Regions from separate parts of the Pseudomonas sp. GW823-FHT02C05 genome, predicted to be linked through region 1. Evidence: riboswitches for the same ligand, from Rfam matches in the RefSeq annotation. Region 1 holds a riboswitch; each other region holds the start of a gene.

Region 1 (4,680 bases):
CGAGCTCGCCCAGTACCTCGAAGCCCCGGTTGAAGAACAGCTTGAGGTTGGGCAGCCGGCTGTGCAGTTCCCGCAGGAACGAGGCCAGGGCCTTGCGTTGCGGTTCGCGATCGGCCTCGGGGAGCAACTGGAAACTGTCCAGGGTGTCCAGGAACAGGCCGGCGTAGCCCTGGTCCTGCAGCGCCTTGGCACGCTTGAACAGGTGTTCGCGCCAGGCCGGGGTGGCGATGTCCATCACCTGGCTGTCCCAGGCCTTGTTGCGCACGGGGCTCGCGCCCTGGGCCAGGGCCTGCTTGGCCAGGGCAGCGCGGTTGCCGTCGAACTCCCCTACCGACAGGTAGGCGAACGGCTGGCTGCCGAGCTTGCGCAAGGTGGCGACATCGGCGCTGGCCATATGGCCGGGCTCGACCACTGCCCATTCGAACTGCGCCAGCTCCTGCAAGGGTGGCTGCTCGGCGTACCAGAACCCGACACTGGCGGGCGCCGCGGGCGCGGCCTGCACCAGGGTGTTGGTGGCACACAAGGCCAATGCGGTAAACAGGCGTCGAACCACTTTGCAGACATGCCCCCTGCGAAACTCGATATCCATAACTCACTCTTCAGTAGATCAATCTGCACAACATCAGGCTCTAGGGCAGCCGCCATGGCGCGCCCCTAAGGCAACGAACTAAAGGCTGCGGTAAAGCCGTTCCAGGCCCTCGGCCAGGCTGCTGGGCGTGCCCAGGTCGAAGCGCTCGCGCAAGCGGCGGTTGTCGGCCTTGGAATGGCGGATATCCCCGGAGCGGGTCGCGCCGTGGCTCACCTGCAGCGGCTTGCCGCTGATCTGCTGCAGGGCGCCAATCAGATCGTTGAGGGTGGTCACCCCGCCGAGCCCGACATTGGTGGCATCGGCTGCCGGCGCAGGGCATTCCAGGCCCTGCACCAGGATCTTCACCAGGTCCGCGACATAGACGAAGTCGCGGGTCTGCCCGCCATCGCCGAACAGGGTGATGGGCCGCCCGGCCTTGGCCCGCTCGCTGAAAATGCTGATCACCCCGGAGTACGGCGATGAAGGGTCCTGGCGCGGGCCGAAGATATTGAAAAAGCGCAGGATCACCGGTTCCAGCCCATGCTGGCGGCGGTAGAAGTCCAGGTAGTACTCGCTGGCGAGCTTGTCCGCCGCGTAGGGCGTGAGGGGAGATTTGGGGGTGTCTTCGGCAATCGGCGTGCCCTCGCCGTTATTGCCATAGACCGCCGCACTGGAGGCGAACACCACGCGGCGGATACCGGCCGCGGTCATCGCCTCGCACAGGCGCAGGGTGGCGATGAAATTGCTCTGGTGGGTGGCCACCGGGTCTTCGACCGAAGCCTGGACCGACGCCACAGCAGCCAGATGCACCACGGCATCGCAGCCCTGAACGGCATCCGCCAGGAGTGCCGCATCGGCGGCATCCCCCACCAGCAGTTCCAGGCCAGCATCGCCCATGGGCAGATTGCCGACCTTGCCCGTGGAAAGGTCGTCCAGAACCCGCACCGCATAACCCTTGGCCAGCAGTGCATCCACGAGGTGAGAACCGATAAAACCAGCGCCCCCAGTAACCAGTATCCGTTCGGCAGACATAGATCATTCCAAAGAGAAATATCGCGGCTACGCCGTCTGAAGCCAGCACAGCCAACGGATCAGCCCTGGCTACTTGCCATCCTGGCCGTCATGTTTTTAGTGGCTGCTCTGCGCCATAGGCTGTTTCGCCTATTTTCGGAGCAGAGTTCAGCGCTTTGGCGTCAAAAAAAACTCAAGATAATCAATCGCTCAGCGCCGACATACTGGGTCAGAAAAGCAAAATCGTCAATAATGCGTCGATATTTGTTGATTATTTAAGCGCCAGGAAAAATAGGTCAATATATTGACTTGCCTGGCATAAAGCGCTGAAACCGCCGCCGTAGCTGGCCACATGCCATTGACGCAAGGGCTCGGCAGTGCTCATATGCGCGCCAGTTTCAGGTGTCCCATGCCGCCGTGCATGGGGTTAAACGGGAAGCCGGTGCGTCATTTCGATGATCAGTCCGGCGCTGCCCCCGCAACGGTAAGCGAGCGAAGCATTCGACAGACCACTGTGCCAAGGCATGGGAAGGTGAATGCCTCATGACCCTCGCAAGCCCGGAGACCGGCCTGCAACTTCGTTTGACAACCCCGCGGTGGGCGGGCGCAGTCCGGTTTTCGTGGGCGCGGCTGCCCGCGATTCCCTATGCGTTGTTCCCTCCGGGATTCATTCATTCCTTACAAGTAGTAGGAATCGCATGTCCCGCACCTCCTTGCTGCAACACCTGGCGAGCCCCTCGCTGTGTTTCACCCTCCTGCCTTGCATGACCTACCCGGCCCTGGCACTGGCTGAACAGAAAACCTCCCTGGTCTTGCCCGAGACCCAAGTGAGCGGAGTCTCCAGCGCCCCGCAAACCTCTCTGGACACGCCCCTGCCCGCCGGCTCGCGGCTGAACCTCACGGCCCTGGAGACTCCGGCCAGCACCAGCAGCCTGGGCAACGACGCCATCAGCAACCGCAACAACCTCACGGTGCAGGATGCCGTCACCCGCTCCCCCGGCATCACCAGCATCGCCACCCCGGGCAACGGCAATACCGCACTGTCGGCCCGCGGCTTTACCGGGCACTCCTCGGTGATGACCCTGTTCGACGGCGCGCGCCTGTACACCGGCGCCGGCAGCCAGACCTTCCCGGTGGACCCGTGGATGGTCGAGCGCATCGACGTGATCCGCGGCCCGGCCTCGGTGCTGTACGGGGAAGGCGCCACCGGCGCGGTGATCAACGTGATTGCCAAGAAGCCCTTCGACGGTGAGATCCACAACCGCCTGCGCCTGGGCTATGGCTCCCATGATCGCCAGCAACTGGGCCTGGACAGCGGCGGCTCGCTGACCGACACCCTGAGCTACCGCCTGACCCTGAACCAGCAGCAGAGCAATGGCTGGGTCGACCAGGGCCAGTCACGCAGCCTGGCACTCAGCGCGGCGCTACGCTGGCAAGCCACCGACGACCTCGGTTTCACCCTGGCCCATGAGCGCGGTGAAAGCGAACCCGCCAGCTATTTCGGCACGCCGCTGATTGCCGGCCAATACCGCGACAGCCTGCGGGACAAGAACTACAACCTGCGCAACGCCGTGCAGCGCTACAACGACGAATGGACCCGGCTCAACACCGACTGGACCCTGAGCGACAACCTCAGCGCCAGCAACCAGCTCTACTACATCAAGAGCCGCCGCCACTGGCGCAACGCCGAAGCCTACAACTGGGTCAGCTCCCGGGAGCAGTTGTTGCGCGGCGACTACCTGGAGATCAAGCACGATCAGGAGCAGATCGGCGATCGCCAGAGCTTCACCTTCAACCACTCGCTGTTCGGCCTGGACAGCAGGACCGTGGTCGGCCTGGAGTACAACAGGATTCGCTTCGGCGTGGCCAACAACTCGCCCTACAAGGATATCGGTAGCGACTATATCGACCCGTGGAACCCGGCACCGGGCTACTTCCAGAGCCGCTCGCCCTTCTCGCCCCAGACCGACAGCAGCACCCGCACTTTCGCCCTGTTTGCGGAAAACCGCCTGCAACTGTCGGAGCGCTGGTCGCTGGTGACCGGCATCCGCCGCGACCAGAACCATATCGATCGCAGTGATCTGCGCGCCGGCACCCGCACCGATCGCAGCCTCACCGGCGGCAACTGGCGCGCCGGCCTGGTGTTCGCGGTCACCGATCAACTGTCGCTGTACGGCCAGTACTCCACCAGTGAAGACGGGGTCAGTAACCTGATCAGCCTCAACCCGAGCCGGTTGCAGATGGACCTGACCGAAGCCAAGCAGACCGAGTTCGGGCTCAAGCAGCAGTTCTGGAACGGCCGTGGCGAATGGACCCTGGCGGCCTACCACATTGTCAAGAAAAAGCTCTTGACCACCGATCCGGTGACCCGCCTGGCGCAGCAGGTCGGCCAGCAATCCGCCGACGGCCTGGAAACCTCGCTGGAGCTGGCCCTGGATCACGGCTGGCAAGTCTCGGCCAACGCCTCGGTGGTGCGCGCCGAGTACGACGACTTCGATGAGGTGGTCTCTGGCAAAGCGGTGTCCCGGGCCGGCAATCGCCCCACCAACGTGCCGCGACGCACCGCCAACCTGTGGCTGAACAAGGCCCTGGCCCCGAGCCTGGAAGCCGGCATGGGCCTGCGCTACGTCGATGCGCGTTATGCCAACACCGCCAATAGCGTCGATGTACCCGGCTACACGGTGCTGGATGCCAACCTCGGCTGGCAGGCCCTGCCCGACGTGCGCCTGGGCCTGCAGGTGAACAACCTGCTGGACCGGCGTTATGCCGCGGCGCAACAGAACAGCGGCCAGCAATGGCTGATGGGTGAACCGCGCTCGTTGTTCGTCACCGCCGACTACAGCTTCTGATCGAGGGGTTGCCGCAAGGCCCTGGGCTTTGCGGCGCCATTTCAGGCGTGCAGTGAGTTCGCCAGCCACTGGCCCGGGCCAGCGTCGGACAGCGACCAATCGACACTTGCACCCACGCAGTCGATGGATATCCTGAGCGCCTTTGTCCCTGCACTGCCCGCGAGAGCCCCATGCCCTGCCTGAATGCCCGAGATGTCTGCCAGCGCCTGCGCGATGCCGCCCTTGGCGTTTACCCCCTACGGCCCGGCGCCA
Region 2 (4,680 bases), on a different contig from region 1:
GCCGGCCTGGAGCGAGCGGGGCAGCTTGGCTGTTTCGACCTGATCTTCATCGATGCCGACAAGGCCAACTACCCGGCCTATCTGGAGGCTGCGCTGGGCCTGTTGCGCGTTGGCGGGCTGCTGGTGTTCGACAACACCCTGTGGAGCGGGCGCGTGCTGGAGACCGATTCCCTGAGTGAGGATACCCGAGCCATCCAGGCGCTCAATCGCGCCTTGAAGGATGACTCGCGTATCGATCTGTCGCTGCTGCCGCTGGGAGATGGTCTGACGCTGTGCCGCAAGCGTTGAGCCTAGGGGGCTTTGGCGGCGGACACTCGCCAGATCTTGTTGCCTACATCGTCGGCCACCAATAACCCGCCTTGCTGGTCGATCACCACTCCGACCGGGCGTCCCATGGCTTTCTCGTCGGCATTGAGAAAGCCGCTAAGCACATCGATCGGCGCTCCATTGGGCTTGCCGGCGCTGAATGGCACGAAAATTACCTTGTAGCCGCTATGGGGCTTGCGGTTCCAGGAACCGTGCTGGCCGATGAAGGCGCCTTCGGTGAAGGGGGCGGGGAGCTTGCTGCCGTCGGCGAAGGTCAGCCCCAGCGACGCGGTGTGCGGGCCTACCGCGTAGTCCGGGGCGATGGCCTTGGCCACCAGGTCGAGGTTCTGCGGCTTGACCCGTACATCCACATGTTGCCCGTAGTAGCTGAAGGGCCAGCCATAGAACGCGCCATCCTTGACCGAGGTGATGTAGTCCGGCACCAGGTCGCTGCCGATTTCGTCCCGCTCATTGACTGCGGTCCAGAGTGCGCCGCTGGCCGGCTCCCAGGCCAGGCCATTGGGGTTGCGCAGGCCGGTGGCGAACAGGCGGTGCTGGCCGCTTTCACGGTCCACCTCCCAGATCGCCGCTCGGCCTTGCTCCTTGTCCAGGCCGTTTTCGCCGACGTTGCTGTTGGAGCCCACGGTGACGTAGAGCTTGCTGCCGTCCTTGCTGGCGATGACGTTCTTGGTCCAGTGATGGTTGAGGGTGCCGCCGGGCAGGTCGACCACCTTGGTGGCGGCTGCGCTGATCTGGGTCTCGCCGCTCTGGTAGGGAAAGCGCAGTAACTTGTCGGTATCGGCCACATACAGGTCATTGCCCACCAGGGTCATGCCAAAGGGCGAATTGAGGTTCTCCAGAAACATTGTCCGGGTCTCCGCCACGCCATCGTGATCCTGGTCCCTTAGCAGGGTGATGCGGTTGGCGCTGGGCACGGCCGCCCCGGCACGGCCCATGACCTTGCCGGCGATCCAGCCGCGAATGCCCTGGCTGTCATCCGGTTTGGGCGGGGCGTTGGTTTCCGCCACCAGCACATCGCCATTGGGCAGGACGTAGAGCCAGCGTGGATGGTCGAGGTTCTCGGCGAAAGCCTTGACCTGGGTGCCGGCCGCGGCCTGGGGTTTTGCACCTTGCGGCCAGCCGATGGCGGGGGCGATGTTGACCGTGGGGATCAGCGTCGGGTTGGGTTCCGGCAGCTTGGGGTTGGGGCCGGTGCCGTCGGACACCTGCAGGCTGGAAGTTTCGCCGCAGGCGGCGAGGCTGGCGGCGATGGCGATCAGTAGGCTGTGCTGAAGCTTGAGCATGCGAATTTCCCTATGAGTGCACGGACGTCGTAGTCATAGAGAAGCATAGCCAGTCGATGGTTCCGCCCGATCAGCGGGCCTCCTTGAAGAGCACGGCGACGCCCGGGTGGTAGTGGCCGGCCTCGTTGTGCAGCTTGCGATAGGCGTAGGGGAAGTACCAGGCCACGGCGCAGCAGTGCTCTTTCTGCAGTTCGTCGAGCATGTCCTGGAGCTCTTCCGGTGTAGCGCTGTGCTGGGATTTTTGTGGGGCAACGAACAGGCACCCCAGTCTCAGGTCGCTGGCGTAGCTGATCTTTCTTGCATCCTGGGCAACGTCCAGCAGTGCCTGGGTCAGGTTCAGGCTGTTGACCCTTGGCCAGCGCTGGGTGGCGTGTATGTAGGCGCGCTCTTCCTTGGTGGCCAGGTACAGGTCGGTGCGGGCGTTGCGCGCACCTTCTTCCTGCTGTTTCCTGCTGGGGCTGTGTTCCAGGCTGACCATCTCGGCCATCCAGGCCGACGCGCTGAGCAGCCCGAGATTGGCCTGCTCGTCGAACCAGTAAGGCGTTTCGTTATCGCCGCGAACCACGTTGTAGCGATCGATGCAATCGAACCAGCGTTCCAGCATCGGGCGCAGGAATTCCAGCTTCGGATTGCTGATGATCATGCCTTGCATCGAACTTACCCCTTATTGTTGTGTGGTTGGCGCCGGGGGCGCTGAAAAGTGGCTATTTGATATCATTGCTCTGAGTGTGGCACAAGATTGGCGTCAGTTTATTGATGCAGTGCAGTTTTGTGCCGGGGGCGACGGCCGGCTTTAATTGACGCTCCACCCCCAACCCTCTAACCTTCGCGACTTGTTTCAGGTGCTCTGTGGCCCGTGGCCGACAGAGTGAAACAGGGAAGCCGGTCAGGGTCTGTTCCAGTGATGGAGCCGACGACGATTCCGGCGCTGCCCCCGCAACGGTAGATGAGTCAAGACTGCGCCTGACGCCACTGTGTCAATGACACGGGAAGGCGCGCAGTCCGGCAGCCATGCCGCTCATGAGCCCGGAGACCGGCCTGATCCATCCAACGGCATCACGGTGGGCGATGCCAGGCTAGCGCCGTCTGTTCCTTTTCCCTGCCCCCCGTTCCCCAGCCCCAACGGAGAGCTGCCCCATGAGTGAATCCCCCGATCGTGACGAGCGCCATCTGGCGCGCATGTTGCGCAAAAAAGCCGTGATCGATGAACGCATTGCCAACTCGCCCAACGAATGCGGCCTGCTGCTGGTATTGACCGGCAACGGCAAGGGCAAGAGCAGCTCGGCCTTCGGCATGCTGGCGCGGTCCATGGGCCACGGTATTCAGTGTGGCGTGGTGCAGTTCATCAAGGGGCGTAACAGCACCGGCGAAGAACTATTCTTCCGGCGTTTCCCCGAGCAGGTGCGCTTTCACGTGATGGGCGAAGGCTTTACCTGGGAAACCCAGGATCGCCAGCGCGATATTGCTGCTGCTGAAGCCGCCTGGGCGGTTTCCAGGGAGTTGCTGAGCAACCCGGATATTGGCCTGGTGGTGCTCGACGAGCTGAACATTGCCCTCAAGCACGGCTACCTGGACCTGGATCAGGTGCTCAGTGACCTGCAGGCACGTCCGCCCATGCAGCATGTGGTAGTGACCGGTCGCGGCGCCAAGCCGGAGATGATCGAGCTGGCCGATACCGTGACCGAGATGGGCATGGTCAAGCACGCCTTCCAGGCCGGGATCAAGGCGCAGAAAGGTGTCGAGCTGTGAGCGTGAATTCATGACTGATGTTCGTCATTGCCCGGCAGTGTTGATCGCCGCACCGGCTTCCGGCCAGGGCAAGACCACGGTGACCGCGGCCCTTGCCCGCTTGCACCGCAACCGGGGGCGCAAGGTTCGGGTCTTCAAGTGCGGCCCGGATTTCCTCGACCCGATGATTCTTGAGCGCGCCAGTGGTGCCGCGGTGTACCAGTTGGACATGTGGATGGTGGGCGAGCAGGAAAGCCGCCGTCTGCTCTGGGAGGCGGCGGGAGAGGCCGACCTGATTCTGATCGAGGGGGTCATGGGCCTGTTCGATGGCACCCCTTCCAGCGCCGATCTGGCACGGCATTTCGGCGTGCCGGTGCTGGGGGTGATCGATGGCACCGCCATGGCCCAGACCTTCGGCGCCCTGGCTCTGGGCCTGGCGCGCTACCAGCCGGACCTGCCGTTTGCCGGGGTGCTGGCCAACCGGGTTGGTACCCTGCGCCATGCGCAGTTGCTGGAAGGCAGCCTGACGGAAGGCTTGCGCTGGTATGGCGCCTTGTCCCGGGAAACCGATATCGAGCTGCCCAGCCGCCATCTGGGGCTGGTGCAGGCCAGCGAGCTGAATGATCTGGACCTGCGCCTGGATGCCGCCGCCGAGGCCCTGGCCAGCAGTTGCCAGGTGGAACTGCCGCCAGCGGTGAGTTTTGCCGCACCCACGCCGGTGGCTTGCGCGCCGCTGCTCAAGGGCGTGCGGATTGCCGTGGCGCGGGACGAGGCGTTTGCCTTCACCTATGGCGCCAGCCTCGATCTGTTGCGAGCCATGGGGGCGCAGTTGAGCTTCTTCTCGCCGATCCACGATACCCAGCTGCCCGACGCGGACAGCCTGTACCTGCCCGGCGGCTATCCCGAATTGCACCATCAGGCCCTGGCCCGCAACAGCAGCATGCTGCAGGCCATTCGTGCCCATCACGCGGCCGGCAAGCCGCTGCTCGCCGAGTGCGGCGGCATGCTCTACCTGCTGGACTCCCTGACCGATGTCGAAGGCCAGCGTGCCGAGCTCCTGGGCCTGCTGCCCGGAGATGCGGTAATGCAGAAGCGCCTGGCGGCACTGGCCTTGCAAGCGGTGGATTTGCCCGAAGGCAGTCTGCGCGGCCACACCTATCACCATTCCCTGACCAGCACCGAGCTGCTGCCCATCGCTCGTGGGCTCAGCCCCAACGGCGGGCGCGGCGCGGAAGCGGTGTATCGCCAGGGGCGGATGACGGCCTCTTACGTGCACTTCTATTTCCCGTCCAATCCGGCGGCGGTGGCGGCGTTGTTTGCGCCGGGCGCGCCTGTTGAGCCG
Region 3 (4,680 bases), 810 kb from region 1:
TCGCGCCGACCCAGTACGTCGACCTGTTCGATGCCGGGCCGACCCTTCAGGGGCGCAGCCACCAACTGCGCTCGATCGCCCAGAGCCGGGTTGCCACCAGTTACCCCAGCCCCCAGAGCGGCCAGGGCCAGCAGTGGTTGCTGAGCAACGAGCGGCTGCAGGGCTTTCGCGCCATAGTCGCGGCGCTGGACACCGCCCCGGGCGCTGAAATCGGCCTCGACCCGGCCATGTTCCAGGCCCTGCAACTGGCGCCGGGCGAGCCGGTACGGAGCGTTGCCTTATGAACCGGCCCCTGTTGCCCCCCTGCCCGGCGTCATTGCCAGGAGCCCGCCAATGATCGTCCGTCCGATCCGCGTCACCGATCTGCCGGCGGTCTTGAGCCTGCTCGAAGGCAGCTGTCGCGAACTGAACAACCTGTCCACCGACCCCGAGCGCCTGGCCCATCGGGTGCGCTGGGCGCAGCGAGCCTTCGCCAACCAGGTGGAGCGGGCCGATGCCGACTACCTGTTCGTCATGGAAGATGACGAGCAGCAGGTGATCGGGGTCTGCGGCCTGAGCGGCGCCATCGGCCTGCGCGAGCCCTGCTACAACTACCGGGTCGGCACCACCCACGGCAGCGCCCCGGTGCTGGGCATCGAAAAGCACATCCCGACCCTGTTCCTGTGCAACGAGATGACCGGGCAGTCGCTGCTGTGCTCGCTGTTCCTGCGCCGCGATCACCGCCAGGGCTACACCGGCCGCCTGCTGTCCACCGCGCGCCTGCTGTTTGTCGCCGAATTCCCCCGGCTGTTCGGCGACAAGCTGGTGGCCGAACTGCGCGGCCAGCTCGACAGCCAGGGCCGCTCGCCGTTCTGGGACAGCCTGGGGCGGCACTTCTTCAAGATGGGTTTCCAGCAGGCCAATCGCCTGTCCAGCCACGGCAGCAAATCCTTCATCGCCGAACTGATGCCGCGCCAGCCGCTGTACACCTGCCTGCTCAGCCCCCAGGCACAGGCCGCCATCGGCCAGGCCCACGCCAGCACCGAACAGGCGGTGAGCATCCTGCGCGACGAAGGCTTCAGCCATCAGGGCTGCATCGACATCTTCGATGGCGGGCCGCTGATCGAGGCCGAGGTGGCGAAGATCCGCAGCGTGCGCGAAAGCCAGACCCTGCCCCTGCTGGTGGGCACTCCGGACGCACAGGCGCCGGTGTGGCTGATCCACAACCGGCGCCTGGAAAGCTGCCGCATCACCGCCGCCCCCGGGCGCCTGGTTTCGGGTTGCCTGCTGGTGGACCGGCTGACCGCCAAGCGCCTGCAACTGCAGCCGGGCGACTCGGTACGGGCGGTGCCGCTGCTGGCCTGCGAGTCACGCACGGCCCTGCACGCACAGCGGCACCTGGCCCCGCAAAGCGCCCTGCTCCTGTAGCCGCTGCCGCAGGCTCGGGCCGCGCTCGGAAGCACGGCCCGCAGGGGCGCGAAATCTCAAGACCGCTGAGGTGCTCGACATGAGACTGCCAAGCAAGGCCCTGCGGGCCTTTGCGCAGCCTCGTGGGCTCGGCAGCGGCTACAGAGGCGTCAGGGCGATGAATCCGGTAACACCTGGCGGCAGGCGCAACGTTGACGAACGCCGGGGCGGATGTTCATATGCCGCCCAGTTTCAGGTGCCTCCTGCCGCCGCGCAGGAGGTGAAACGGGAAACCGGTGCGCCCCTTTTCGGGCAAGTCCGGTGCTGCCCCCGCAACGGTAAGCGAGTGCTGCATTCAACAGGCCACTGTACCCAAGGTATGGGAAGGCGAATGCCGCCAGACTCGCAAGCCCGGAGACCGGCCTGTGACGTCTGTTTGGCAATCCTGCGGTGGGCGGGCATGGGCCGGTATGGTCGCGTGCCCGTGGCCGATACCCTCTCCTGCGTGCTTCCCGAAGACACTTTCGAGAAGACCAACAATGACAACACCTGACACTTTCCTTGCACGCGACTGGCGTGCACCTCGCCGCACCATGAGCGGCGCCCTGCTCGGCTGCCTGTTCAGCCCCCTGCTGCTGGCGGACGACAGCCCCCTGACGCTGGACCGACAATTTGTTTCCGCCCCCTCGGTGGAGTCCACCACGGTGGCCGAAATGGCCCGGTACGGCAGCAAGGTGGAGATCATCGACCGCCAGCAGATCGAACGCGCCGGCCCTAGCAGCGACATCACCCGGGTCCTGCAGATGTACGTGCCGGGGCTGTATGTGGCGCCCAAGAATGGCCCCTTCGACTACGGCACCTACTCCCTGCTGGGCGGGCGCAACGACGACACCCTGATCCTGCTGGACGGCGTGCGCCTGAACAACCGCCTGTACGGCGGCCTGTACCTGGATACCCTGCCGGCCAACGCCATCGAGCGCATCGAGGTGCTCAAGGGTGGCCAGAGCCTGCTGTTCGGTACACAGGCGGTGTCCGGGGTGATCAACATCGTCACCCGCAGCCCGCAGACCCGCGACGTCTCCGGCGAGGTCAACCTGGGCCTGGACAGTTTCATGGGCACGAGCGGCGATGCCCGCGCCGAGCAGATCCTCAGCAACGGCCTGGGCGAGCTGGGGCTGTTGGCCTATGTCAGCCACAACGTCTCCGATGGCTACCAGCCATTTCGCAACAGCGCCTACAACGCCAACACCCGGGACAAGAAACGCAGCTATGAAGTGACCACCTTCGGCGCCAAGGCGATCCAGGGCCTTGGCGACGCTTCGCGGCTGGAACTGTTCTACCAGTACAGCGACGCCAACCTGGATTTCGCCCGCCCGGTGAACAACCGGAAAACCACCAACGACCGCATCCAGCAGATCGCCACCGCGACCTTCGAGCAGCGCCTGGGCGAAGGCTTCAGCTACTTCGTCAAGGGCCATGTCAACGACTGGGACACCCGCTACACCAGGATCGACAGCCTCGACGACGCCAGCCTCAAGGTGCGCAACCACAACGACTACTGGGGCTTCACCGACTGGGGCCTGCAGGCCGAGGGCAAGGCCGAGCTGGACGGCGGCCACGTGCTGGTATTGGGCACCGACAACCAGTGGTTCAAGGGCCAGGACGACGTGCTCAAGATCGACAACAAGCAGGCCCAGGCCAATGCCCTGTACACCCAGCTGCGCCCGGTGTTCGACGCCCTGCCCGACTGGCACCCGAGCCTGGGCGTGCGCCACGAGAAAATCAGCGGCGGCGAGAGCGCCACCGTGGGCATGCTCACCTCGCTCTACGACCTGACGCCCCACTGGCAACTGCGCGGCCAGTACGGCAGCGCCTTCAAGCTGCCCAACGCCGAGCAGCTGTACGCCAACGAGGACTACGAAAAAGGCAACCCCGACCTCAAGCCGGAAAAGAGCCTCAATGCCGAGCTCGGCCTGGACTACAAGGGCAGCCTGCTGGCCGGCGAATTCAACGCCAGCGTCAGCGCCTTCCACCGCAAGATCGACGACCTGATCACCCTCGACGCCAACGATGTCTGGAGCAACGGCCAGGGCCGGATCAAGGTGCGCGGCATCGAACTCGACGGGCGCTGGCAGTTCAGCCCGCAATGGACCCTGCAGGCGGACATGACCCGCAACCTGTTGGAGTCGCGCAACGGCGTGACCCTGAGCAACATCCCCGGTTTCTTCGCCCGTTCGCGGCTGGGCTTCGAAGCCCCGGACCGGATGTGGGGCGTGGGTGGTGCGGTCCGCTACATCGGCCAGATCGACAGCCCGAAGAACGTCGACTACGGCCACTATTCGGTGGTCGACGCCGATGCCTATCGCTACCTGGATACGGCCCAGCAGCACCGCCTGAGCCTGCTGGTGGAGAACCTGTTCGACCGCGACTACAGCACCAGCATGACCAGCACCTCGCCCTCGGTGGACAACCTGGGGCGACCCTTCACCACCGAAGTGCGCTACACCTACCGCTTCTGAGGCCGACCGACATGCATGAGAACTATCAACGGGTGCTGTTCGTCGGCCCTGGCCTGCACGGCGGCGCCCTCGGCGAAGCCTTTCGCAAGGAGCTCCAGGCCCTGCGCGGCGACGGCGCCGACACCCGGGTGATCGACACCCTGGACGGCTTCGACAGCCTCTGGGCGGCGCTGGGCGAAGCCCTGCCCGAGGACGGCGCGAAGCTGCTGGTGGTGGACCTGGAACCCAGCTCCGACAGTGCCTACCTGGACTGGCTGCGCGATGAGCTGGGGCGCCTGGCCCAAGCCCACCCCCAGGCACCGCGGCTGTGGATCACCGCCCAGGCCCTGGGCCGGCGCGGGCTGGACGCGGCCCTGGCCTGCGCCAGCATCGGCCAGCGCGAGCGCCACCTGGCCTGCGACAACGTCAACGCGGTGCAGAGCGACCCGGACTGGTCGCGGGTGCCGCCCCATGCCCGCCAGGTGTTCCTGTGCACCGGCCCGCGCTGCGTGCGGCGCGGCGCCCTGGCGCTGTGGAAGACCCTGCGCCGCGAACTGCTGCGCCTGGAGCACATGGAGACGCCCGGTGGCGTGCTGCTGACCCGCACCGCCTGCCAGTTCCCGTGCAACCTGGGGCCGGTACTCACCGTGCACCCGGACGGCTGCTGGTACCGGGTGCGCGATGACGGCGAGGTGCTGCGCCTGGTGCAGCAGCACCTGGTCCAGGGCGAACCGGAGGCGGACCTACGGATTCCCGCGCCCTACGGAGGAACGGCGGATGCCTAGCAGACTGCTCG

Evidence for each region. Region 1 has a riboswitch for cobalamin ahead of AC1RGE_RS04945 (TonB-dependent receptor). Riboswitches for the same ligand answer to the same signal wherever they lie in the genome.
Region 2: another riboswitch for cobalamin. It lies ahead of cobO (cob(I)yrinic acid a,c-diamide adenosyltransferase); the one in region 1 lies ahead of AC1RGE_RS04945 (TonB-dependent receptor).
Region 3: another riboswitch for cobalamin. It lies ahead of AC1RGE_RS01215 (TonB-dependent receptor plug domain-containing protein); the one in region 1 lies ahead of AC1RGE_RS04945 (TonB-dependent receptor).

Annotation. Positions count from the first base shown of each region.
Region 1 is NZ_JBXAJU010000001.1:1,053,913-1,058,592, reverse strand. Features, by position in the region: gene AC1RGE_RS04955 (bifunctional glycoside hydrolase/polysaccharide deacetylase family protein) at 1-589, opposite strand, end outside; gene AC1RGE_RS04950 (NAD-dependent epimerase/dehydratase family protein) at 668-1,600, opposite strand; cobalamin riboswitch at 1,963-2,167, shown strand; gene AC1RGE_RS04945 (TonB-dependent receptor) at 2,278-4,428, shown strand; gene AC1RGE_RS04940 (DUF7693 family protein) at 4,599-4,680, shown strand, end outside.
Region 2 is NZ_JBXAJU010000003.1:754,794-759,473, forward strand. Features, by position in the region: gene AC1RGE_RS19885 (class I SAM-dependent methyltransferase) at 1-288, shown strand, start outside; gene AC1RGE_RS19890 (PQQ-dependent sugar dehydrogenase) at 291-1,610, opposite strand; gene AC1RGE_RS19895 (hypothetical protein) at 1,681-2,262, opposite strand; cobalamin riboswitch at 2,434-2,666, shown strand; gene cobO (cob(I)yrinic acid a,c-diamide adenosyltransferase) at 2,748-3,359, shown strand; gene AC1RGE_RS19905 (cobyrinic acid a,c-diamide synthase CobB) at 3,370-4,680, shown strand, end outside.
Region 3 is NZ_JBXAJU010000001.1:247,205-251,884, reverse strand. Features, by position in the region: gene AC1RGE_RS01225 (arginine N-succinyltransferase) at 1-284, shown strand, start outside; gene AC1RGE_RS01220 (arginine N-succinyltransferase) at 334-1,407, shown strand; cobalamin riboswitch at 1,624-1,827, shown strand; gene AC1RGE_RS01215 (TonB-dependent receptor plug domain-containing protein) at 1,980-3,905, shown strand; gene AC1RGE_RS01210 ((2Fe-2S) ferredoxin domain-containing protein) at 3,917-4,669, shown strand; gene AC1RGE_RS01205 (ABC transporter substrate-binding protein) at 4,662-4,680, shown strand, end outside.